DNA from 4 places in the Rhizobium sp. 05L419 genome. Region 4 is predicted to be linked to each of the others. Evidence: predicted binding sites of a transcription regulator. Region 4 holds the regulator's gene; each other region holds the start of a gene.
The links. Region 4 encodes PhoB, which activates phosphate uptake and scavenging genes when phosphate is short. Its sites were predicted from a motif close to TGTCATNNANCTGTCAT; they were not measured.
Positions count from the first base shown of each region.

Region 1: the regulator PhoB is predicted to act here: its motif matches at 3,890-3,906, upstream of AC1DMK_RS02525 (UDP-2,3-diacylglucosamine diphosphatase).
Region 2: the regulator PhoB is predicted to act here: its motif matches at 1,836-1,852, upstream of AC1DMK_RS05020 (BtaA family protein).
Region 3: the regulator PhoB is predicted to act here: its motif matches at 1,960-1,976, upstream of AC1DMK_RS13370 (DUF1045 domain-containing protein).

Region 1 is NZ_JBFTOF010000002.1:27,212-33,309, reverse strand. It holds gene bluB (5,6-dimethylbenzimidazole synthase) at 1-198, shown strand, start outside; gene AC1DMK_RS02535 (DUF2865 domain-containing protein) at 202-1,287, opposite strand; gene AC1DMK_RS02530 (NADP-dependent malic enzyme) at 1,416-3,728, opposite strand; gene AC1DMK_RS02525 (UDP-2,3-diacylglucosamine diphosphatase) at 3,954-4,781, shown strand; gene AC1DMK_RS02520 (MFS transporter) at 4,947-6,098, shown strand, end outside.
Region 2 is NZ_JBFTOF010000003.1:196,734-202,831, reverse strand. It holds gene AC1DMK_RS05025 (class I SAM-dependent methyltransferase) at 1-492, opposite strand, end outside; gene AC1DMK_RS05020 (BtaA family protein) at 543-1,787, opposite strand; gene AC1DMK_RS05015 (serine hydrolase domain-containing protein) at 1,956-3,341, shown strand; gene AC1DMK_RS05010 (transglycosylase SLT domain-containing protein) at 3,342-4,256, opposite strand; gene AC1DMK_RS05005 (LysE family translocator) at 4,371-5,006, opposite strand; gene AC1DMK_RS05000 (pyrophosphate--fructose-6-phosphate 1-phosphotransferase) at 5,064-6,098, opposite strand, start outside.
Region 3 is NZ_JBFTOF010000008.1:133,307-139,404, forward strand. It holds gene phnE (phosphonate ABC transporter, permease protein PhnE) at 1-586, shown strand, start outside; gene phnE (phosphonate ABC transporter, permease protein PhnE) at 595-1,935, shown strand; gene AC1DMK_RS13370 (DUF1045 domain-containing protein) at 2,069-2,764, shown strand; gene AC1DMK_RS13375 (alpha-D-ribose 1-methylphosphonate 5-triphosphate diphosphatase) at 2,777-3,916, shown strand; gene phnN (phosphonate metabolism protein/1,5-bisphosphokinase (PRPP-forming) PhnN) at 3,913-4,512, shown strand; gene AC1DMK_RS13385 (hypothetical protein) at 4,555-4,854, opposite strand; gene AC1DMK_RS13390 (hypothetical protein) at 5,647-6,098, shown strand, end outside.
Region 4 is NZ_JBFTOF010000036.1:27,302-33,399, forward strand. It holds gene pstC (phosphate ABC transporter permease subunit PstC) at 1-1,338, shown strand, start outside; gene pstA (phosphate ABC transporter permease PstA) at 1,335-2,657, shown strand; gene pstB (phosphate ABC transporter ATP-binding protein PstB) at 2,672-3,487, shown strand; gene phoU (phosphate signaling complex protein PhoU) at 3,532-4,245, shown strand; gene phoB (phosphate regulon transcriptional regulator PhoB) at 4,282-4,965, shown strand; gene AC1DMK_RS28370 (GcrA family cell cycle regulator) at 5,041-5,574, opposite strand; gene AC1DMK_RS28375 (acetylornithine transaminase) at 6,002-6,098, shown strand, end outside.

The DNA of each region.
Region 1 (6,098 bases), on a different contig from region 4:
AGCATCTTCCATGAAGCCGACCTCAAGCAGATCCTCGGCGTGCCCGAGCGGGTCGAGATCGTTGCGTGGCTCTGTGTCGGCTATGTCGACCAGCTGTACGAGCAGCCTGAACTCGCCGTCAAAGGCTGGCGGCAGCGGATGCCAGTCGCAGAGCTGATCTTTGCCGATCGCTGGGGCAATGGCGAAGGGATCGAATAACCGCTACCGCTGCTGCGGTTGAGCACCCGGGGTCGATGGGTGCTTGAGGTCGATTGCCCCCTGATCGCCGGCTAGGAATTGGGGTCCGATCTGGCGGACCTTGTCGCTTTGCAGATCATAGGGCCGGTCGGGCACCTGGGATTGCGGGGCAGGCGCCGCAATCGCAGGCGCCTCCGGCTTCCGGGTCTCGATTTTGGTGATCGAGCCGTTCTTGGGCAGTTCGGTGACTGCAGACTGGTTCTTTCTCATGCGTTCGTAGTAGGCGGGGAGGTCGCAGCTGCAGGACGTTTTTTCCCCCGGCTTGCGGTTCTTGTAGACGAATGCATTCGGCATCGCGCTATAGGGCGCGCCCGTCGCCGTGGAGATCATGTCCGATGTCTCTCCGACGGAGACATCGTGATAGAAAAGCTCCGTATCGACGCCGGGACACATTTTCGCGCAAGTGTCGGCGTCGCGCGCGAAGTCCATCGAAGTCGCGTTGGAGCTGAGCGGGAAGAAGCCTCCGTCACAGGTGCGGACGCACACCGTGTTGAGATGCGAAAGGGGTTGCATACCGGATGGAACATAAGACCTTCGCCGCCCCTGGCCACCGCCGAGCGGTATGAACGTGTCGTCGCGCATCGCCTGATCGTCGATGCTCGGAGGCGGTGCATACTGGGGATCGTCGGGGAGCGACGACTCTGCGTTGCAACTGTTGGCGTCGAGTGCAGCGATCAGCTCGTTGCGCGTGCGGGTATCTTCGCTCTGCGCCCGCAGTTCGTCGCGGCGCTGCTGGAGATAGCTGATATTATCGGCCATCTTGGCTTCCGCCTGCTCGAGCTCGCCACAGAAGTCGGCGTTGTCGCCGCCGATCGTCACCATGCTGCCGGCGCTGCACCCATTACGCCGCAAATCGCTTCTGACTTTTCGAAGCTCGAGATTCTGCTCGGCGATGGCACTCGCATATTTGCGAACCTCGGGCGTGGTTCCTATCACCTGCGGCAGGTCCGCAAGACGCGCGCGCAACTCACCGCAGATCGGCGCGACTTGCGCATAAACCGGTGTCGAAAGGGCGATCAGGAGCGCAAAAGGCAAATTCCGGCGTTTCAAGGCATCGTCCCGTGGATGAGCAAATACCAGTGGATCGGGCGCACGTCCGCCGCCACTTTCCTCAGTAGCCTGTTTGTATTAACAAGCTGCCGTTGCAATTCTAACGCATTTTCCCGATCTCTGCCAACTCAAGCCGGCTGGGAAGCCTCCACGACGGCGAGCGCTGCCATGTTCACCACACCTCGGGAGGTGACCGACGGCGCCAGGATATGGGCCGGCATTGCCGCACCGAGCAGGATCGGGCCGACATGCAGACCATCGGTCATCGACTTGACGACGCCGAGCGTGATGTTGGCGGCGTCGAGGTTCGGAAATACCAGCAGGTTTGCTTCGTCGTGCAGGGTCGTATCCGGCATGACGCGCTTGCGCAACGCCTCGGAGATCGCGCTCTCGCCATGCATCTCGCCATCGACTTCCAGCTCGGGCGCACTATCACGAACCAGCTGGAGCGCTGCACGCATCTTCGTCGCGCTCTCGGATTCACGGGAGCCGAAATTCGAATGCGAGACGAGCGCGGCGCGCGGCGTGATCCCGAAGCGCCTGATTTCCTCGGCCGCCAGGATTGCAGACTCCGCGACCTCCTCGGCGGTGGGGTTGAAGGTCACATAGGTGTCGGTGAAGAAGGTGGCGCCCCGCTGCGAGATCAGCAGGCTCAGCGCCGAAAAATCACGGACGTCCTTCCGCTTGCCGATGATCTGGCGGACGTCGCGCAGGTGCTTTTCGTAGCGGCCTTCAAGACCGCAGATCAGCGCGTCGGCTTCGCCGCGCTTGAGGGCCAACGCGCCGATGACCGTCGTATTGGTTCGAACGATCGTCCGGGCGGCCTCGGGGATGACGCCGCGGCGGCCGACCAACGAGAAATAGAGGTCTACATATTCGCGGAAACGCGGATCGTCTTCCGGGTTGATCACATCGAAATCCGAAAGCGGCCGGATGCGAAGTCCGTAGCGCTGCAGGCGGGTTTCGATAACCTGGGGCCGGCCGATGAGGATCGGTTCGGCAATCCCTTCTTCCAGCAGAACCTGTGCCGCGCGCAGAACACGTTCGTCCTCGCCTTCGGAGAAGATTACGCGCTTGCGTTCGGCATTCTTCGCTGCGGCGAAGATCGGCTTCATGACAAAGCCGGAACGGAAGACGAAGCGGTTCAACTGATCGAGATAGGAATCGAAGTCGGTGATCGGTCGCACGGCAACGCCGCTTTCGGCTGCTGCCTCGGCAACGGCTGGCGCGATGCGCAGGATGAGGCGCGGATCAAACGGCGAGGGGATGAGGTAGTTCGGCCCGAAGACCGGCGTTTCGCCGGAATAGGCGCGGGCGGCGACGTCCGACGGCTCCTCGCGGGCAAGTGCCGCGATGGCGCGAACGGCGGCCATCTTCATTTCCTCGTTGATCGTCACGGCGCCGCAATCCAGCGCGCCACGGAAGATATAGGGGAAGCAGAGGACGTTGTTGACCTGGTTGGGGAAATCCGACCGGCCGGTGCAGATCATCGCATCCGGGCGCGCTGCGCGTGCGAGGTCGGGCATGATTTCGGGTGTCGGGTTGGCAAGCGCCATGATAAGCGGCTTTTCGGCCATCTGCGCCAATAGTTCCGGCTTCAATACGCCGGCAGCTGAGAGACCGAGGAAGACGTCCGCGCCACCGATGTTTTCTGCCAGCGTGCGCGTGTCGCTCTTCTGTGCGTAGACGCTCTTCCATTCGTCCATCAGCTCGAGGCGACCCTCGTAGACAAGGCCCTCGATGTCATGGACCCAGATGTTTTCGCGCCTGGCACCGAGCGTAACGAGAAGATTGAGGCAGGCGAGGGCGGCAGCGCCGGCGCCCGAGGCGACGATCTTGACCTCATCGATCTTCTTGTTGGCGAGCTCGAGCCCATTCAGGATCGCGGCCGCAACGATGATGGCAGTGCCGTGCTGGTCGTCGTGGAAGACCGGGATCTTCATCATTTCGCGCAGGCGCCGCTCGATCTCGAAGCATTCCGGCGCCTTGATGTCTTCGAGGTTGATGCCGCCGAAGGTCGGTTCAAGGGAAGCGACCGTCGACACCATCTGTTCGACGCTGGCGGCGTCCACCTCGATATCGAACACATCGATATTGGCGAATTTCTTAAACAGGACGGCCTTGCCTTCCATGACAGGCTTTGAGGCAAGCGGTCCGATATTGCCAAGGCCGAGAACGGCAGTACCGTTGGAAATAACGGCAACGAGGTTGGCGCGCGAGGTATAGTCGGCGGCCGTCTCCGGATTGTCGCGGATGGCGAGACAGGGAGCAGCGACGCCCGGCGAGTAGGCCAGAGCGAGGTCACGCTGGTTGCCGAGCGGCTTGGTGGCCTGGATCTCGAGTTTGCCGGGACGGGGATAGCGGTGAAAGAAGAGCGCCTGTTCGTCGAGGCTTCCACCTGCCATGTTGTTTTCCGTCTTGGACTTGTCGTGATGATCCATCATCGCCTCCGGGCTGCCGCACATGCTGTCGTTGGTTCGCCTTCCATACATCAATAAAAACGCGGGAACAGTCAGAATTTCGGTTCTCGCGCGAAAACACCGCAAATATGGACCCATGCGAGGACCAGGCTTTCGGGTCGAAATCCAGTCAAACACGCCAATGTCATCTTCCTGAAACACGAGTCTGGTTTTCAGGGACGAGATGAACAATGGGACACGGGCAGAATGCTTGTGAAGGACAATATGGATACCCGCCACTTCCGTACGCTCTTTATCTCCGACGTGCATCTCGGTTCAAAGGCCGCGAAGGCGGACTTCCTTCTCGATTTTCTCAAGTACCACGATGCCGATACGATCTTCCTCGTCGGCGACATCGTCGACGGTTGGCGCCTGAAACGCAGCTGGTATTGGCCACAGGACTGCAACGACGTGATTCAGAAATTGCTGCGCAAGGCGCGCAAGGGAACGCGGGTCGTCTATATACCCGGCAACCACGACGAATTCCTCCGTGATTTCCCCGGCATGCACTTCGGCGGCATCGAAGTCGCCGAACGGATGATCCATGAAGCGGCCGACGGCAAGAAATACCTCGTTCTCCACGGCGACGAATTCGACGTCGTCGTCCGCAACGCACGTCTGCTCGCCTATCTGGGCGATTGGGCCTACGACATGGCGATCATGATCAATGTCGGGCTCGCTGCGGTGCGCCGTCGCCTGGGCATGCCCTACTGGTCGTTCTCTGCCTGGGCGAAGCTGCAGGTGAAACACGCCGTCAACTTCATCGGCGAGTTTCAGAGGGTCGTTGCTGACGAAGCACGCAAGAACGGGGCCGATGGCGTGATCTGTGGGCACATCCACCACGCCGTCATGGAGGACATGGACGGCATCCGCTACATCAATACAGGCGACTGGGTGGAAAGCTGCACGGCAATTGTCGAGCATGAGGACGGCACCTTCGAGCTGATCGAATGGCGCAAGATCGGCGACATGATGCCTGCTCCCCTGGCAATCGAACATATCGGGAAGCCTGAGCTAGCCCAGCAGGCGGCATAGGGGCAATCTGTCTGTCCCGCCAAGGCATCTGCGCCAATCGATGCCGTTGCCTTATCGCGACAGGCCGGCTCTATTTTTGAAAACGGTTTGGTAAGGCCATTTATCGCCATGGTCGCCCTTGGGTTGACGTGTTAGGCAGCGTTTAGTTTCCCTCAGGTCCGCACCATGATTCCCCCCGAAAAAGCCCCCGCAACCGAGGGGGTACCTGCGCACTTCCGACTGCTGAGCGCACTATCCTACTGTGCACCCCTGCTCGTGAACGGCGTCGCCGTGCCGTTCTTTCCGGTCTGGCTCGCGCTTCACCAATTCAGCGATCATGAGATCGGCATCATCCTGGCTGTCCCAATGGTGGTGCGCGTGCTGGTCGCGCCCATCATCGCGATGTATGCGGACCGGATGAAGGAGCGGGCGGACGTCCTTCTGTTTTCGGGCGGCCTTTCGCTGCTGACCGCCATCGCGCTTTACTGGACGAGCACGTTCTGGCCTGTTCTGATTGTCTATACCGTGCAGGGGGCGACCTTCTCCCCCTATGTTCCTGTGGTGGAGTCCATCGTCATCTCGGGCGTTCGGCGTTGGGGCCTCGACTATGGATCCATGCGTGTCTGGGGATCGGTGGCGTTTATCGTCTCAACTCTGGCCGGCGGGCAGCTGATCGGTCGCTGGGGCGGGGAGATGGTCCTGCCCGTGATGATATTTGGATTTGTCATGACGATGGTCATGGCGATGTATTGTCCCCGCATCGGCCCGACGCGCCGGCGTGGCACGCCTGTCGACATTCCCTCGGCAACAGGCAGTTCGCTGCGGCAACCACACCTGCTCGTACTTCTGATCGGCGTCGCCATCCAGCAGGCAAGCCACGCCATGGTCTATACGTTCGGCACGATTTACTGGCGCGATCGCGGCTTTTCGGGCACTGAGATTGCCTTGCTGTGGAGCGCCGGCGTGGCCGCGGAAGTCACGGTCTTCTTTCTGTCGAAGCGATTGAGCCGCCGCTTCAATGCCTGGACGCTGATCCGCTTCGGGGCTGGCGTGAGTGTCTGCCGTTGGCTTCTGTTTCCCATGCATTGGGATTTCCTGGGCTTTTTCGCTCTGCAATGCCTCCATGCGTTCAGCTACGCCTTCGTTCATACCGGCGTGCAACAGCGGATCGTCGCCTCCGTGCAGGAGACGCAGGAATCCTCGGCCCAGGGCGCGTATTTCTTCTACAACGGTATGTTCCTGAGCCTGATGACCATCGCGTCCGGCTATATCTATGCTTCGCTCGGCCTTGCGAGCTACTATGTGATGGCGCTCGCAGCGTTGCTGGGCCTCGGCCTT
Region 2 (6,098 bases), on a different contig from region 4:
ATGAAACCTTGCCAGCCACGACCGCAGGAAGGCGCGAAACCAGGCCGGGAGTCCCTCCTGCTGGCCGAAATCGACGATGTGAAGTTGCCCGCCGGGGTTGAGTGCGGCGATGGCAGCATCGATCGCGCGTTCCCAATTTGGGATCATCGAGAGAGCGTAGGAGACCAGGATGCGGTCGAAGCCTTCGACGCCGAATTCTTGGGGCGTGAAGGCGGTTGCATCGGCAACCCGAAAATCGGCGCTCGTGCCTTTGGTGGCGAAGGTCTTTCGCGCCGAGATCAGCATTTCCTGCGAGATATCAAGGCCGTAGAGCCGTGTCGAGGGATAGCTCTTGTGGGCAAGCGCCAGATTGCGGCCTGTTCCGCAGCCCACTTCCAGGAGCGTTCCGCCGGCCGGAACATCGAGGTTGCCTATCGTTTGGTCGCGACCGAGGAGGTAGTATTTGCGGGTGAGGTCGTAGATATGGCGCTGATAGCGATACATGCCGTCCATCAGGTCGGCATGGTTTTCGACCGATGCGTCGGTGGTTGCGTCGATCTTGCTCACGCTGTCTTTCCGTAGATGTGGAACCCGCCATAAATTGCGGAGCGATCGAGCGCCGTCAGCGCGCGCGAGCGTTCCGCCAGATAGACCCACTGATCGCGAATGGCGGGCGACAGCCGGCCCTCGACGATGCTCTTTTCGGCGGCCGTGCGGAAAATCACCCTGGCGCCGTCGCGCGCCGTCCGGGTAATTTCCGACCAGAGGTCGTTCAGTTGCTGATCCGTCATCCAGTCCTGCGCGTCGAGCAGGATGTAGCGATCGCGCGAAGCGGCCGGTTCGCGTGCCAGCAGTTCGGTGAAGCTTGCGTGGTGGACGCTGACGCGATCGACGTTTGCGCGAATCGTCTCGTAGTGCTCGGGCCTCAGGTATGTCGGAAGCGGACCTTCGCCCTCGGGTGCATAGCGTCGGCCGAAGGCCTGCCAGGCGAAATAGTTGTCGCGCATCGGGAAGTGACAGGCGAGCTTTTCGAGGCGGTGCCGGAGTACGGGGGCGATCGAGTGATCGGCGGCAAGGCTTGCCAGTTCGTCATACTGCTGGGGCGGAATGCCAAGGCCGAAGAGGGAACTCTTGCGGCCGGTGATCCACCGCACGATCGGTTTTTCGAACAACGGGGCAATTTTTTCGTCGAAGAACTGCCGCTGCTCGCGCAGCGAGCGCGACCGCGTCATCTCCGTGAGGTCGACGCCGTGCAAGCGCGCCAGCAGATGCGCTGCGCCGATGAAGCGTCCGAGAAGTCCAGTCTTGTATATGTTGCGGTCAAACACCGTGACGCGCCGGCGACCGAACTTGCGCGCATTCCAGTAGGTGCGTGTCGTCTCGTCGACATTGGCCGACAAGAACTGGTCGAATGCCTTGCTGTTGGATGGCTCGCCGGGCGTTGCGAGGAAGCGAAGGAGGTCGGCGCGACCCGGCAGATGCCGGAACGCGGCAAGCTTCAGGTGGTTGAGCGCGATGTGGTGCGGGTTGAGATCAACAACGTCGATGGAGGCGGGGCTCTGCGACAGATATGCAAGCATGTTGCAGCCGCCCGAGCCTATCGCCACCATGCGGTGGTGAGGTTCAAGCTCCATCGCCTGCATGTCGAGATCGGGATCCTCCCAGATCTGCGGGTAGACGAGGCCGGAGAAAAGGAGCCCGAACAGCCGCTCGGAGAAACCTTCTTTCGAAAAGGCTTTGTGGCGCAGAAGAGCCGCCTTAAGTTTCCGGTTCTTGCGGAAGCCGGCGTCCGGTGCAAATTCCGTCATAAGTGAGTCTCTCAACCTTTTAGCGTTCAGCGCGTTTAACGCGACGGCACTACAGTTTGATGACGTCCCCTGTGGAACACATTCTGCGGAATTCGCCTTGATGACCGCTGCAGAGCGTTGCAGACTTTGGTGCCGCAACCTGTTTTCTTCACCTCGATGGAGGAGCATATGCGACGTGTTCGACGTATCCTGAAGACACTGGCTGCTCTGCTTGGCGTCGCTGTCGTCGTTGGCGGAGGGTGGTTGTATGTCGAACCGCCGGAACTTCTGCTCGTCGGCGATGGCTATGCAGCCAAGATCGTCTGCTCCAACGTCTTCCTGGCGGGACGCGATCCGGACATGGTGCTTTCCAAGGATGTGCAGGCCCCGGGCAATCCGCTGTTGCGGCTCGTGCGGATCGATGTCGATCGAGGGGAAAAACGGGTCACGGCTCGGATCATGGGACTGTTTGCAGCCAACCATGCGATCTATCGCGGCCGCCTCGGTTGCACGACGGTTCCCGACGGCAATTTCGAAGCGGCGCGACGGGCCGTGCCGGACGAGCCGGCAGCCGCTGCCCCAGACAACGCAATCGGGGTGGCAGCGGACGGTGTCGGGAACGCGAAGGACGAGCGGATTGCGTCCCTCCTGGCGAGGAGGGATCTGATTGGCAAGAACATGCGGGCGGCCGTTGTCGTGCACGACGGCCACATCATTGCAGAAGCCTACGGGAAGGGATTCGGTCCCGGAACGCCGTTGATCGGCTGGTCGATGACGAAAACGGTAAACGCCGCGATCCTGGGGCGACTGATGATGGAGGGCAAGATCGGACTCGACGATGCCGGCCTCTTGCCGCAGTGGAGGAACGACAGGCGCGCGCAGATCAAACTCAGTGATCTCTTGGGGATGGAAAGCGGGCTGGCGTTCAACGAAGACTATGGAACCGTCGCCGACGTCACCCGCATGCTGTATCTCGATCCAGACCAGACGGCGCTTCCGGCAAGTTTGCCGATGCTGACCGATCCCGGAAAAAACTTCAACTATTCCAGCGGTACCGCGGTGCTGATCTCCAGGATCTGGATGGACCGGCTCGGGGACGAACAGACGGCGCTGGCCTATCCGCAAAGGGCTCTGTTCGGCCCCCTCGGCATGTCGAGCGCGGTGCTGGAAGTTGACGCGCGCGGTACCTTTTCCGGCAGTTCCTATCTTTACGCGACTGCCCGGGATTGGGCGCGCTTTGGGCAATTCCTGCTTCAGGACGGCGTCTGGAACGGACAGCGACTGTTGCCGGAAGGGTTCGTCGGCATGATGCGGACGCCGACACTGACATCGAACGGAGCCTATACGCGCTTGCAGGCCTGGGTGAGACCTCCAGGCAGCACGAGCGGCGATGCCGCACTTCCGGCAGATACCTTCTGGTTGGAGGGCCATGACGGTCAGAGCATGGCGATCGTACCGTCAGCCAAGCTGGTTGTCGTCAGGCTGGGGCTGACGCCCAGCTGGCTCAAATACAGGCCGCAGCCACTCGTGAGGGACGTTCTGGCGGCGCTGCCGTCCGGCAATCAACAGCCGTGATCAGTAATTGCCGTGCGCGATGTTGGTCATGCCCTTGCGCTTGGCGTCATAGTAGTAGCCACGGGCATAGAGACGCACTGCGTCGTCTTCACTGTTGTCAGACACCAGCCAGGCGCCGCGCAGGTACTTTGCGGCGTACTTGATATTGGTTTCGGCGTCGAATAGGCCCTCAGGCTGGCCGTCGTAGCCCATGGATTTCGCGGTGTTGTACTTGATCTGCATGAGCCCGAAGTAGCCGCGCTTGTTGTAGGCCTTCGGATTGTAGCGGCTTTCGCGATGCACGACGCGGTGAAGCAGCGACGCGGGAACCTTGTAGATCGCGGAATATTTGTCGATGATCTTGGTGATGGCGCTCTTCTCAACCGTCGGTGCGCCGTCGTCGTCATTGTCGCCGAACATTGGCGGTGCGGCGGGGGGATCCATCGGCCCCGACGTATCGAAGCCGTAGTCCATCATCGGGCGAGGGGCTGTGTCGATCGCGGAGAGCGCGGCAACAGCACCGGTCTGGGGGGTGGCGGCAAAGGCGAGCTGCGTAGAAGGAGTTCCCGGGCGCGGTGTTGGAACGACGGATTGGATAGCCGTCATTTCGGGCGTCAGCGGGATCTGACCCATGGCGGTCGGCTGGATTCGGGCGGTCGGTTGCGATGCATCGGTTGCCGGCATGGCTGCTGTCGCCACCGATGGTGCCATCTGATCGGCGCCGGCAATCATGGCCGCCGCGGGCGTGCCTTCGCCTGCCGGAATTGCTGCGAACACGGCGTCTTCACCAGGCCTCGGTGTCGGAACGACGCGCTGTTCGGCAGTCAGTTCCGCCTGGGAGGTGTACTCGACGCTGGAGCATCCAGCGGCCACGCCGCACAGCATCGTAGACACGATGAGACTGCGTTTAAGGCCGGAAAATCCAATCGCTACCATACTCTCACTTTCGTGAAACGCGCCGCCCCGGCAGCGTTAGATATTAACAAGAACCTTAAGCCCGGTTTTGCCAATTAACCTATTCGTTGCTTTGCGGCAACCCACTGAGAATATTTACGCGGCAATCCGGCGGTAGCCGGCCGTCACGGCGCCTGCAGCGATCAACAAGGTGCCTCCCGTGCGATTGACTGCGCGCTGTACGCTCGCCTTGCGAATCAGACCACGCGCGGCATGTGCCGCAAGCGCATAGGTGGAGGCATTGATGGTCGCCAGGACGAGGAACGTCGCCTCCATGACCAGCATCTGGCCGAAGAAGGGCAGGGCGGGATTGAGGAATTGCGGCACGAAAGCCACGAAGAAGATGATGCTCTTCGGATTGAGCGCGGTCACGACATAAGCATGCAGGAAGATCTTCAGCGACTTCTCTTCCGGCAGGTTGTCGTTATCGGCCATAGGTCCGGCAACGATCGGCGCACGCCAGAGCTTTATCCCAAGCCAGATGAGGTAGGCGCCGCCGATCCACTTGAGAACGGTGAAGAGTGCCGCCGATGCCGCGAGAACGGCACCGAGCCCGAACAGCGAAGCCGTCATTGCCGTGAAATCGCCGAGTGCCACGCCTGTCACTGTCGCGAAGGCGGTCTTGCGTCCGTGACCGAGCGCATAGGAAACAACGAGGAGAATCGTCGGCCCTGGAATGGCCAGCATAATGGCCGATGCAGCAGCGAAAGCGAGCCAAGCTTCGAGCGACATGAGATCTCCTCCTCTTATTAGAAAGCAAGCAAAGACACCATATCGGCCTTGCGTCAATCATGCTTCCTTGTATTTCTGCCCAATCGTATTCATCACTTCGCCGAACCACTTCACCGAGGTGTCGAAAGGCTTGCCGCCCTTGATCCGCGGGAATTCGATCGTGCGCAGCTTGCCATTCTGGGCTTCGTCGTGCCCGGTGACGCCGGAAACCTTGTTGAGCGCGCTTTCGACGGCAAGGTCGGTCATGCTTTGGATCAGCCGCAGGTCGTCAACATTGGCGGCGGCGGACCGGGCAAAGTAGCCGGATTTCTGGACGAGCGAGCGTTCTGCGTTGAGGAGGTTGGCGAACTGTTTCTGGAACCAGCCGCCGACATTGATGGTGTCGATCTTGACGTGACCGAAAGCATCGCGCTTGACCGTCTCGCCGGCTGCTTCACGCTCGGCGACGATTGCGTCCAGGCATGCGCCTTCCGAGACGAAGACCGTGGCGTGCCCGGTGCGATCCATGACTTCCTTCAGACGTCCGGCCTCGGCCTCCAGGTCGAAGGCGATTTCCGGCAGATAGACGGCGTCGATGCTCTTCATCTGCGCATTGGTCATCAGTCCGTCGACATATTCGTTGTTCTTCGTGCGCTGCAAATAGGCGCGCGCGGTTGCCGCCGTCAGCCAGCCGCAATGGCGCCCCATCACTTCATGAATGATGAGTGTACGGGGAGCCGCCGTCTGCTCGTTGCTGACATTGTCGAAGAAGTGCGCGCCGACTTCGGCCGCCGTCCACGCGCCGAGTGACTGGCGGATCGGAACGACGTCGTTATCGACCGTCTTCGGCAGGCCGACGACGGTGAGATTGTAGCCGTTCGCGGCGAGATAGGCCGCAAGGTCTGCTGCCGTCGTATTGGTGTCGTCGCCGCCGATCGTGTGCAGAATGGTGACGCCGTCGCTGGCAAGGCGCTCGGCTGCAACACGCAGCGGGTTCTCGCCTTCCTTGACCAGGCCGCGCTTCACGCAATCGGCAGCATTGGTGAGCTTGACGCGGCTGTTGCCGATCGGTGAGCCGCCGTAACGATGCAGCAGCGAAGCCTTTTCCCGCAT
Region 3 (6,098 bases), on a different contig from region 4:
CGCGCTCGTCTCGACCATCATCGGCTTCATCTTCGCCGTACCGCTGAGTTTCCTCGTCGCCCGCAATCTTGCGCCGTCCAATCCGCTGCGTATTGTCGCCAAGCGCTTCACCGAATTCCTGCGCGCCTTCCCCGAGATCGTCATTGCCGGCCTGTTTTCGGCGATCCTGTCGATCGGCCCGGTCGCCGCCATCATCGCGGTCAGCCTGCACACCATCGGCGCGCTCGGCAAACTGTTCTACGAGGTTGTCGAAAACATCGACATGAAGCCGGACGAGGGCATGAAGGCGGTCGGCGCTAGCTGGTCGGAGCGCGTGCGTTTCGCGGCCATGCCGCAGGTCATGCCGAATTTCGTGTCCTATGCGCTGCTGCGCCTCGAGATCAACGTCCGCGCCTCCACCATCATCGGTGCGGTCGGCGGCGGCGGCATCGGCGAGGAGCTGAAGCTTTCCATCTCGCGCGGCTTCGGCGCCAAGACGGTGGCGCTGGTGCTCCTGCTTTTCATCACCATCGTTGCGGTCGACCAGTTCTCCGCGTGGCTGCGTCGCCGCCTTGTCGGTGAGCATGCCTTCCTTTTGCAGCATTGAGGTCCGCCATGACGGTGATCGACGCCAACCGGATGCACGAGATCGAAGCGCGCTATCCCGAATATTTCAAACGCTCCTTCCGCCAGCGTTTCGGCGGCTTGACGGTGGTGATCGCGACGCTCGTCTATGCGCTTTACGCGACATGGTTCTTCGACCTGCCGAAGCTCCTTGCCGAAGCCCATTGGGAGCGCATAGGCCTCTATCTCAGCCAATGGGTAAGCTACGATGTGCAGCCGGAATTCCGCATCGGCGACAGCGGCATCACGGTCAAGTACCCGCGCTTCTCGCCGCTGGGCGACAATCCGCACCCCGACTGGGTCGTCAACAATCCGGACGGCAGCGTCAGCGTTTCGATCCGTGGCGCCGGCCGTACCGTCGCCGTTTCCAAGGCGGAAACGATAGTCACCGCCCACGGCATCAGCGTCCCGGTAGTGGTTTCGAGCGGCGCGCCGAAGGTCATCGGCCCGGTGCCGAGCTGGATGACCGTCTATGACGACAACGTCCTGGCCGACCTCGGCTTTGCCGGCGACGTCAGCATCTCGGTCGATCGCGTCAAGGTGCGCAAGCGTTTCCTCGGCTGGGCAAATTTCGTCTTCGACACCCAGTCGCCTTTCTTCGACAAGCCGGCTGGCGAGGTGATCCGCCTGATCGTCTCAGGCCCCGAGCTCAATCCCGGCCAATCAAACCTGTCGCTTGCCTTCGACAACGTCTGGAACAACAGTGCCTGGCAGCACGGCGATGTCTGGACCAAGCTGTTCCAGACGATCGTGATGGCCTTCCTCGGCACGTTGCTGGGCGCGCTCGTGGCCTTCCCGCTGGCCTTCTTCGCTGCCCGCAACATCACGCGGAACCGCCTGCTCAACCAGGTCCTGAAACGCTTCTTCGATTTCCTGCGCTCGGTCGACATGCTGATCTGGGCGCTGTTCCTGACACGCGCCTTCGGTCCAGGCCCGCTCGCAGGCAGCGGCGCGATCTTCCTCACAGAGACGGGAACGCTCGGCAAGCTCTACTCCGAGGGGCTGGAGAACGTCGACAACAAGCCGCGCGAGGGCATCAAGTCGACCGGCGCCTCGACGGTGCTCACCCATCGCTACGGCATCATCCCGCAGATCGTTCCTGTCTTCGTCAGCCAGACGCTCTACCAGTGGGAATCGAACGTCCGCGGCGCGACCATCATCGGCGCGGTCGGCGCCGGCGGCATCGGCCTCAAACTCTGGGAAGCGATGCGGACGAACGCAAACTGGGAAAACGTCGCTTACATGGTGCTGTTGATCCTGATCGTCGTCTTCCTGTTCGATATGGCATCGAATGTGCTGCGTCACCGGCTGATGGGAACAAAGGTGCACTGAAAAAATATCGGGATCGCCTCGGACCATCATCATTCTGTCACGGAGATCTTTTAGCCGGAAGCCAGCTTGCGGTGAGCGGTCAAATCACTGAAGACTTCCATCCGCATTCCGAACGATTTCCAGGATAATGGCCTTGCGCTACGCACTCTACTTCACGCCGCCGAAGGACGATCCTTTGAACGGAGCGGCCGCGCTCTGGCTCGGCCGCGATGCCTTCACCGGCGAAACTTATCCGGCTCCCGATCACCGCGAACTGCCTGCCGGCGAGCAATTCGAGCTGACCGCCGATCCCCGTCGATATGCCTTCCACGCAACGATCAAGGCGCCATTCGCCCTGGCCGCATCGGTCACCGAGAAAGACCTGCTTGATGTCGTCGAGGATTTCGCCGCCCGCACGGCCGCCTTCGACATTCCGGAGCTCGTGCTGGGGCAGCTGGGCCGGTTCTTCGCGCTCGTGCCGGGGTCGCTGCATCCGCCGCTCCAGGATTTCGCGGCCAGGGCGGTAAAGTCCTTCGAACCCTTCCGCGCCGCCTTGTCGGACGCCGACATCGCGCGCCGGAACCCGGAAAAGCTGAGCGAAAGCCAAAGGGCCAATCTGTTGCGTTGGGGCTACCCTTATGTGATGGATGACTTCGGCTTCCATATGACGCTGACCGGCCAAGTGCCGGAGGAGCGCGCGGGCGTGATGAAGACCATCCTGGCGGAACGCTTTTCTGCCTTCACCAACCGACCGCTGTCGATCTCCGGCCTAGCGGTATTTATCGAAGAGGCGCGCGGCGCGCCGTTCAAAGTTCATTCCTGGTGGCCGCTTGCCGACGCCAAACGCTGAAAGACCTGATCGATGACCAAAGAAACAGTCTTCTCCAACGCCCGCATCGTCCTTGAGGATGAAATTGTCGAAGGATCGGTCCTCGTCCGTGGCGGCAAGATCGCCGACATCTCGACTGGCAGCACCGCGGTCGGTGAGGATTTCGAGGGCGATTATCTGATCCCGGGTCTCGTCGAGCTGCACACCGACCACCTGGAGGGCCACTATTCCCCCCGACCCGGCCTCCGCTGGCACAAGACGGCGGCTATCCAGGCGCATGACGCACAGATCGTCACCTCTGGAATCACCACCGTATTCGACTGCCTGCGCATGGGCGCCGACGAGGACGGCGGCTTCGAGCACGGCGAGATGCGCGAAATGGCCGATGCCATCCAGAAGGCAGAGCAGGAAGGCCGCCTGCGCGCCGAGCACCTGATTCACCTGCGCTGCGAGGTCTCGGCCGACAACGTGCTGGAGCATTTCGCGGACTTCGAGCACGATCCCTATGTCCGTCTCGTTTCGCTGATGGATCATGCGCCCGGCCAGCGCCAGTTCCAGACCATGGACCAGTACATCTTCTACTATCAGAAGAAGCGCGGCCTTTCCGACGCCGAGTTCGCCCGCTTCATCGAAAAGCGTGTCGGCGAATCCGAGCGCAATTCGACCCCGCACCGGACCGCCATCGCCAAGGTCTGTGCCGAGCGTGGCATCACTGTCGCAAGCCATGACGACGCGACGCTGGCGCATGTCGACGAGGCGATCGAGAACGGCGTACGCCTTGCGGAGTTCCCGACCAGCTTCGATGCGGCGAAAGCATCGCACGGGCATGGCATGAGCGTTCTGATGGGCGCGCCGAATGTCGTGCGCGGCAAGTCGCATTCCGGCAACATCGCCGCCCGCGATCTTGCCGAGCACGGCGTGCTCGACGTGTTGTCGTCCGACTATGTGCCGCTCAGCCTGCTCTATGCGCCTTTCATCCTCGCCGACGAAGTCGAGAGCATCTCGCTGCCAAAGGCGATCGCCATGGTCACCTCGACGCCGGCCCGCACGGTCAGCCTGAACGACCGCGGCCGCATTGCGACCGGCCTGCGCGCCGACCTGGTTCGCGTTTATCGCGATCACGGCGTACCAGTCACCCGCTCCGTCTGGCGCGAAGGGCGCCGTGTCGCATGATCCCCTCGCACGAACCTCATATCGTTCCCGGCACCGAACGCGGCCTCATGGTCGTCGTCGTCGGGCCAAGCGGCGCCGGCAAGGACACGCTGATGGCGCTTGCCGCCCGGCACTTCCAAGGCCGGCCGGATGTGCACTTCGTCCGCCGCGTCATCACCCGTGATGGCGATGCCGGCGGCGAGCATCATCTCGCCGTCTCGAACCAGGGCTTCGCGTCGATGGAGCAGGCCGGAAGCTTCTCCGTCTGGTGGGAAGCGCATGGTTTGAAATACGGCATTCCGGCAGAGGTATCGGTCTCGCTCGCCAACGGCAACCTCGTCGTCGCCAATGGCTCCCGGTCCGCGCTGCACAGGTTCCAGGCGGTGTTCCCGCGCCTCAAGGTCGTCAACGTCACCGCGCGCGCCGAGGTGCTTGCCACACGTCTCGAAGCCCGGGGCCGCGAAACCCAAGAGGACATCATGGCACGCCTCGCCCGCGGTCCGCTGACCGTGCGCGGCGACTATGACGTCGTCGACCTCGACAACAGCGATTCGCTGGAAGAGGGCGAGCGCCGCATGGTCGAGGTGCTGACCGGCTTCTTGGAAAGCCTGGACTAGGCAGCACAAAGCGGTCGCGTGCCAACGCAGCGTCCCGCTGTTTCAACAGTCGCGCGGGATCACCCGTGCCCGAGTGCCGCGCTTACCTTGCAGCAGTTCGTGTGCAGGCTCGCTATACCCTTCGACCGTCAGGTGCTGTCCGTCCGGGCCTTTGGGCAGATTCTGGAACATTCTGTTCGGCACCATCACGACCCGAATATGTCGTGACCGGAGTTCCTGCACCATGGCACCGACATTGGCCTCTGTCTCGTCGCCACGACCTTTCCGCGCGTCGTTTGAGCCTGGCTGCAGAATGACGACCGGTGTATCGGGGTCAAGGAGATGGTCGAGTCGACGCAGCATATGGTGTGTCGTGTCGCCGTTTTTCCGGCGTTTCTCACTGTGACGTCAATCCCCTTGCTTTTCAGAAGTGCCTTGAGCTGCGCGGGGAACGCGTCTTCGCGCGATACGCCCTTGCCTTGCGTCTGGCTCGCACCCAATGCGACGACTGTCGCCGCATGCAGCTCGCTTGCAGCAAGCAATGTCAGTCCCAAAGTCACTCCAGCTCTCAGCAAGGCGCGGGGCAATTCCAAATAACTGCGCTGCATCGGACTCTCCTCCTTCACTGATCTATTTGAACCACTCCGTCGATCATCACACCGTCCGGGCATTTTATCGCGGCCTGCGTGGTGGTCTCCATTCCTGCTTTGGAGGGATCAGATCGCTCTCGCCGCTGCATCCGACCACGACCGCGCAGGCGGTACAGCCTGACATTCCCTACCAATCACGAGCATTGCCTGCCCATTCCCAGCTGATCGAAACCGTCGCGGAGATCTCTCCGGCGCGGGTTTTGGTGCTGTCGGGGCCGACGGTCTCCCGAGGCAGCGGTCAACTCCACACCTACCAACTAGTATTTCGAGCGGCGCCAAGCCTGATGGATCGACAATTCGTAGGTTATTTCCAACGGAATTGCGGCGGCTCGATAGAGATTTCCGGGAAGAGACTTGCTTTTCTTCCACTATAAAGCCGTAGTTTCGTGTTTCGGTCTTACCTGCGGGCTCACGCAGAAGCAGTTTTGCTGATAGAACGCCGTGAATTACGAGACATAGTCCGCACTTAGATTGGTGTTTCCCTGAAAGTCAGAAGGAGATAGCTATGAGAAGTGAGATTATAGTTGGAGTGGCATTGCTTTGTTCCGCACTGGTTGCGCCTGAAGTGATGGCCCAGGCGAAATACGGTTCGGAAGCCGGCTGGGATATTATCATCAAAAATGACATGGGGCCCGGATGTCTGATCACCAAAGCAAATGCAGACGGCACACAGATTCAGATGGGCATCGATGCAACGGGCAAGCTGCGCGGCTACATGGCGCTGTATACAAAGGCTGACGCCAAAGTCGCCTCAGGCGAGAAACTTCCGGTTCTTTTTGATGTCGACGGCCAGCAATTCAGTGGTGAAGCCAAGGGCCAGGTGATGGATGGCTACAGGGGAGCGTTCGTGTGGGTCAACAACGCTGATTTTATCTACGACCTCGCCAAAAAGAAGGCAGTGACGATCACGCCCCAGGGAGGCACTCCCGTAGTTGTAAACCTGACTGGCACGGATGC
Region 4 (6,098 bases):
ATCTGGGCGACCCTGCCGGCACTGCTCGTGCTCTGCGCCTGGTTGGCAATCAGCCCCTCCATCATCGAATCCTCCGTCCGTGGCGGGTTCCCCGATGACGTCAAGGCGCAGTCCGCCGCCCAGCAGAACCTGAGCTTCGGCATGGTCAACGCGATTGCGCGCGGCCTGCCGTTGCTCACGCAGGAAGACGTTAGTACCGGTGTAAGCGATCCGGCCGGCCTTCAGGCGAAGCTGGCGGCAAAGGGTGTTCCGCTCGCGGGCGAACCCCAGCCTTATATGATTGAAGCCGCCCAGAACCTGAATGTAGAGAGCGGCGCGAGCCGTGCGGTCATGACGGCGGTCGTTCTCGTCCTGGCCGTTGCCGGCGGTTTCTATGCGCTCCGCGAGATCGCGCCACGCTTTCGGGCCCGCAATCGCGTGGAGCGCGTCATGCTCTGGGGTCTGCTGCTGGCTTCGTCGATTGCGATCCTGACGACCATCGGCATCGTTCTGTCGATGCTGACCGAGGCCACGCACTTCTTCGCCGCGGTCCCCGCCACCGACTTTTTCTTCGGCACCGTCTGGGATCCGCGCTTTGCCGGTGCAGGCAGTTCGTCCTTCGGTCAGTTCGGCCTGATACCGCTGCTTCTCGGCACGCTCTACATCGGCTTCGTGGCCATGCTGGTCGCAGTTCCGGTCGGCCTTTTCGCGGCGATCTACATGGCGGAGTATGCCGCTCCGAAGGTTCGCTCGGTTGCCAAGCCGCTTCTTGAGGTGCTGGCCGGTATCCCGACCATCGTTTACGGCTTCTTCGCACTGATCACGGTCGGTCCTTTCCTGCGCGACCTGTCGTCCCAGGTAAATGGCCTTCTGACCGGCGACTATACCAACTTCATTCAGGCGCAGAGCGTTCTGACTGCGGGCATCGTCATGGGCATCATGCTGATCCCATACGTCTCCTCTCTGTCGGACGACATCATTACCGCCGTGCCCGGCGCGCTTCGTGACGGTTCGCTCGGCCTCGGTGCCACGCGTTCAGAGACGATCAAGAAGGTCGTCCTGCCGGCAGCGCTTCCCGGCATCGTCGGCGCGCTGCTGATGACCGCGTCGCGCGCCATCGGCGAGACGATGATCGTCGTGCTCGCGGCCGGTGTCGCGGCGCGCATCCAGATCAACCCGTTCGAACCCATGACGACGGTGACGGTGAAGATCGTCAACCAGCTGACGGGTGACCTCGAGTTCACTTCGCCGCAGACGCTGGTGGCCTTCGCGCTAGGGATCACGCTGTTCTTCATCACGCTTTGCCTCAACATCTACGCGCTCTATATCGTGCGCAAATACCGGGAGCAGTACGAATGACGGATATTGTTTCTCCGGTTGAAGGCGTCGTCGTTTCCAAGGCGCCGGCCCGCCGTGACATCGGCATCAAGCGCCGCTACGCCGCCGAACGCCGATTCCAGGCCTATGGCATCGCTGCGATTTCCTTTGGCCTGATTTTCCTTGCGATCCTGCTGACCACCATCGTCAGCAAGGGCTATACGGCCTTCCAGCAGACGGCAATCACGCTGCCGATCGAGTTCAGCGAGAAGACGCTCGACCCGAACAACAAGCGCGCCGCCGATCCGTCGGTGCTGGTTGCCGCCAACTACCCGGTGCTGATCCGCGACGCGATGATCAAGATGCTTGGTGTCAACGCCGCCAGCCGCCCCGAAGTGCGCGACGCAACGGCGATGATCTCCAAGGGCGCTCCGATCGTGCTGCGTGACATGGTCCTCGCCGACCCGTCGCTGATCGGCAACACCATCAACGTCACCCTGCTCGCCGATGCGAACGTCGACTCTGCCAACAAGGGCCAGATCGATCTCAAGGTCGATGAGAAGAACCGCAAGGTCAACGACCGGCAGGTTGGCTGGATGAACCAGCTGGCGGCCAGCGGCGCCCTGCACAAGGAATTCAACACCGGTCTCTTCGTAAACGGCAACTCCAGCCGTCCCGAGGCCGCCGGCCTAGGCGTCGCGCTCATCGGCTCGCTCTATCTGATGCTGATCGTGCTCGTCCTCGCGCTGCCGATCGGCGTTGCCGCTTCGATCTATCTCGAAGAGTTCGCGCCGAAGAACAAGCTCACGGACCTGATCGAGGTCAACATCAACAACCTCGCTGCCGTTCCATCGATCGTCTACGGTCTGCTCGGGCTTGCAGTCTTCATCAACTTCGCGGGCCTGCCGCGTTCGGCATCGCTGGTCGGCGGCCTGGTGCTGACCCTGATGACGCTGCCGACGATTATCATCGCGACCCGCGCGGCGCTCCGCGCCGTACCGCCATCCATCCGGGCCGCGGCTCTCGGGCTCGGCGCCTCGAAGATGCAGATGGTGTTCCACCACGTCCTGCCGCTTGCCATGCCCGGTATCCTGACCGGCACCATCATCGGTCTGGCGCACGCGCTCGGTGAAACCGCGCCGCTGCTCCTGATCGGCATGGTCGCCTTCGTCGCCAATGCTCCGACCACCCCGCTCGACCCTTCCACGGCTCTGCCGGTGCAGGTCTACATGTGGGCCAACGAAGCCGAGCGCGCCTTCACCGAGCGCACCTCAGGCGCCATCATCGTCCTGCTCCTGTTCCTGATCGTCATGAACTTTGGAGCCATCCTCTTGCGTCGTCGCTTTGAGCGCCGCTGGTAAACGGAGTAAACATCATGAACATGTTGACGGAAGCAGCAGTTGAGAAGGCGCTTGATCAGAAGATGAATACCATTCCGTATAAGATGATCGGCCAGGACGTCTCGGTTTACTACGGCGACAAGCGTGCGCTTTTCGACGTCAAGCTGAACATTCGCGAAAACACAGTGACGGCCCTCATCGGCCCGTCCGGTTGTGGCAAGTCCACCTTCCTGCGCAGCCTGAACCGCATGAACGACACGATCGACAATTGCCGCGTCACCGGCAAGATCACGCTCGATGGCGATGATATCTACGATCCGGATATCGACGTCGTCGAACTGCGCGCCCGCGTCGGCATGGTATTCCAGAAGCCGAACCCGTTCCCGAAGACGATTTACGAAAACGTCGCCTACGGCCCGCGCATTCACGGTCTGGCCAAGGCAAAGTCCGACATGGACCAGATCGTCGAACAGAGCCTGCAGCGCGCCGGCCTCTGGAACGAAGTGAAGGACCGCGTGCATGAATCAGGGACCGGTCTCTCCGGTGGCCAGCAGCAGCGTCTGTGCATCGCCCGCGCTATCGCCGTCAGCCCGGAAGTCATTCTGATGGACGAGCCGTGCTCGGCGCTCGACCCAATCGCAACTGCAAAGGTCGAGGAACTCATCCACGAACTGCGCGAGAGCTACACCATCGTCATCGTCACGCACTCGATGCAGCAGGCAGCCCGCGTTTCTCAGCGCACCGCCATGTTCCACCTCGGCAACCTCGTCGAGGAAAACGATACCGACAAGATGTTCACCAACCCGGATGACCCGCGCACCCAGGATTACATCATGGGCCGCTTCGGTTGACCTCCGGCGTCGGAAACCCTCAAGGACATTCAAGGATAAGCCCTATGGCATCGACCCACATCTACTCCGCCTATGACGACGACCTGAAATTCCTTTCCCGCCGTATTTCGGAAATGGGCGGCCTCGCCGAGCAGATGGTGTCGGACGCCGTCCGCGCCCTGGTCAACGGCGATACGTCACTCGCCCAGAAGGTCATCTCCGACGACGTGATCCTCGATCACGCCGAGCGCGAGATCGGCGACAAGGCGATCATCACCATCGCCCGCCGCCAGCCGATGGCTGCCGACCTTCGCGAGATCATGGGATCGATCCGCATCGCCGCCGACCTCGAGCGTGTCGGTGACCTCGGCAAGAACACCGCCAAGCGCGTCATCGCCGTTCAGAGCAGCGGCGTTCCACGCAAGCTTGCCCGCGGTCTCGAACACCTATCCGAACTGGCGCTCGTCCAGCTCAAGGAAGTGCTCGACGTCTACACCAGCCGCGCCGCCGACAGGGCGAAGTCGATCCGCGAGCGCGACGAGGAAATCGACGCGATGTACACCTCGCTCTTCCGGGAGATGCTGACCTACATGATGGAAGACCCGCGCAACATCACCAGTTGCACGCATCTCCTCTTCTGCGCCAAGAACATCGAGCGCATCGGCGACCATGCCACCAACATTGCCGAAACCATCTACTACATGGCGACCGGCGCCCAGCCGGAAGGCGAACGTCCAAAGGACGACACCGCCAACACCGTTGGTGCTGTCACGGAATAACCGTTCCGGAACCGCGCCCCCAGGAGACCGAAACGAATGATCCCAAGAGTTGCAGTCGTTGAAGACGAAGAGGCACTCAGCGTGCTTCTTCGCTATAACCTCGAGGCCGAAGGCTTCGAGGTCGATACCATTCTACGCGGCGACGAGGCCGAGATCCGGCTTCAGGAGCGAACGCCCGATCTTCTCATCCTCGATTGGATGCTGCCCGGCGTCTCCGGCATCGAACTGTGCCGCCGGCTGCGTCAGCGACCGGAAACCGAGCGCCTGCCGATCATCATGCTGACGGCCCGCGGCGAGGAGAGCGAGCGCGTTCGCGGCCTCTCGACCGGTGCCGACGATTATGTCGTCAAGCCGTTCTCGACGCCGGAACTTGTTGCCCGCGTCAAGGCGATGCTACGCCGTGCAAAGCCGGAGGTTCTGTCGTCTCTGCTGAAATGCGGCGATATCGAACTCGACCGCGAAACGCACCGTGTCCATCGCAAGACCCGCGAGGTCCGCCTGGGGCCGACCGAGTTCCGCCTCCTGGAGTTCCTGATGGCGTCGCCCGGCCGCGTATTCTCGCGCTCGCAACTTCTGGATGGGGTCTGGGGCCACGACATCTACGTTGATGAACGGACGGTCGACGTCCATGTCGGCCGGCTGCGCAAGGCGCTGAACTTTTCCAATATGCAAGACGTCATTCGCACGGTTCGCGGCGCTGGGTATTCCATGGAAGCCTGAGCTGTTTCCGAGCCGTCACGAACGAAAAACGGGCCCGCGAGGGCCCGTTTTCTTGTTCCTTATCCGGCGTCCGGATCAGGCGACCCGATTGGCTGCCCTGCGGCGCTCGTTGACCGGCTGGTAGGCCATGCGCTGATGGTAGGTGCAGTATGGCGAAGAGTCCGGGGACTCGCAGCCACAGAAGTGGAAGTCATCCTTCAGCGGATCGCCGACCGGCCATTTGCAGGTGCGTTCGGTCAGTTCCGTCAGACCGAGGCGGCGCGAGATCGGCAAGACCACGTTTGAAGAAGGACGATACCTCACTTCTTCGGTCGCATCGATTTCCACCTCTTCCTTCAGCATCGTCGCGCCCTGCTGGCGGGTAACGGTGCGGGTGGCGATCCGGGATGCGTAGTTCGGAGCGCGCGGCGCCGTCGTGGTGCGCTTTGGCGTTCTGGCGGTCGCCGCAGTGCCGCCAGCCTTGGCGCGGCCCGGCAGGCACAGCCGGTGGACCTTGCCGATCACGGCGTTGCGGCTTACGCCGCCAAGTTGTGCTGCGATCTGGCTGGCGCTAAGGCCTTCGGCCCAAAGCTTTTTCAGTCTTTCAACGCGCTCGTCTGTCCAGTTCATGCCCCTGTCTCCGCCTTATTTGCGTTGGTGTAGGCAGAATCCTTCACCGCTGCCCCGGACGCATCCGAAGCAACAAACGCTTGCTCGATGTTGGTGACTAGTTCCGCCGCATGCAGTCTAGTAATTGAGTTTTAACCTAGTGTGAGGCCGACTCCGTGACAAGAGTCGGTTGAATCCCGGCGAATCGAATTTCAAGTTTTCCCCAACTTGCTGGGTGTGAGAGTCATTTCTGCAACAATAGCTGTTGATAGGTCCGCGTGACCTGAATGGCAGCTTGACGCATGCAGTAAAACCTCAGTTTTGTTGACATCGCAGTGCGAAAAGTAAATAGTGCTGCTCGCCGCCGAAAGGCGGCATTTTTAATTTTTCGGACCTGCTTCTTAGCCGGAGTCCGGTTGCTCGTTTACCAATGACAGGAGATCGCGCCATGGCTGAAGCCGCGCCGCTTTATGACACCTACTCTCGTGCCCCGTTGCGGTTCGAGCGAGGAGAGGGCGTGTGGCTGATGACCGAAACTGGCGAGC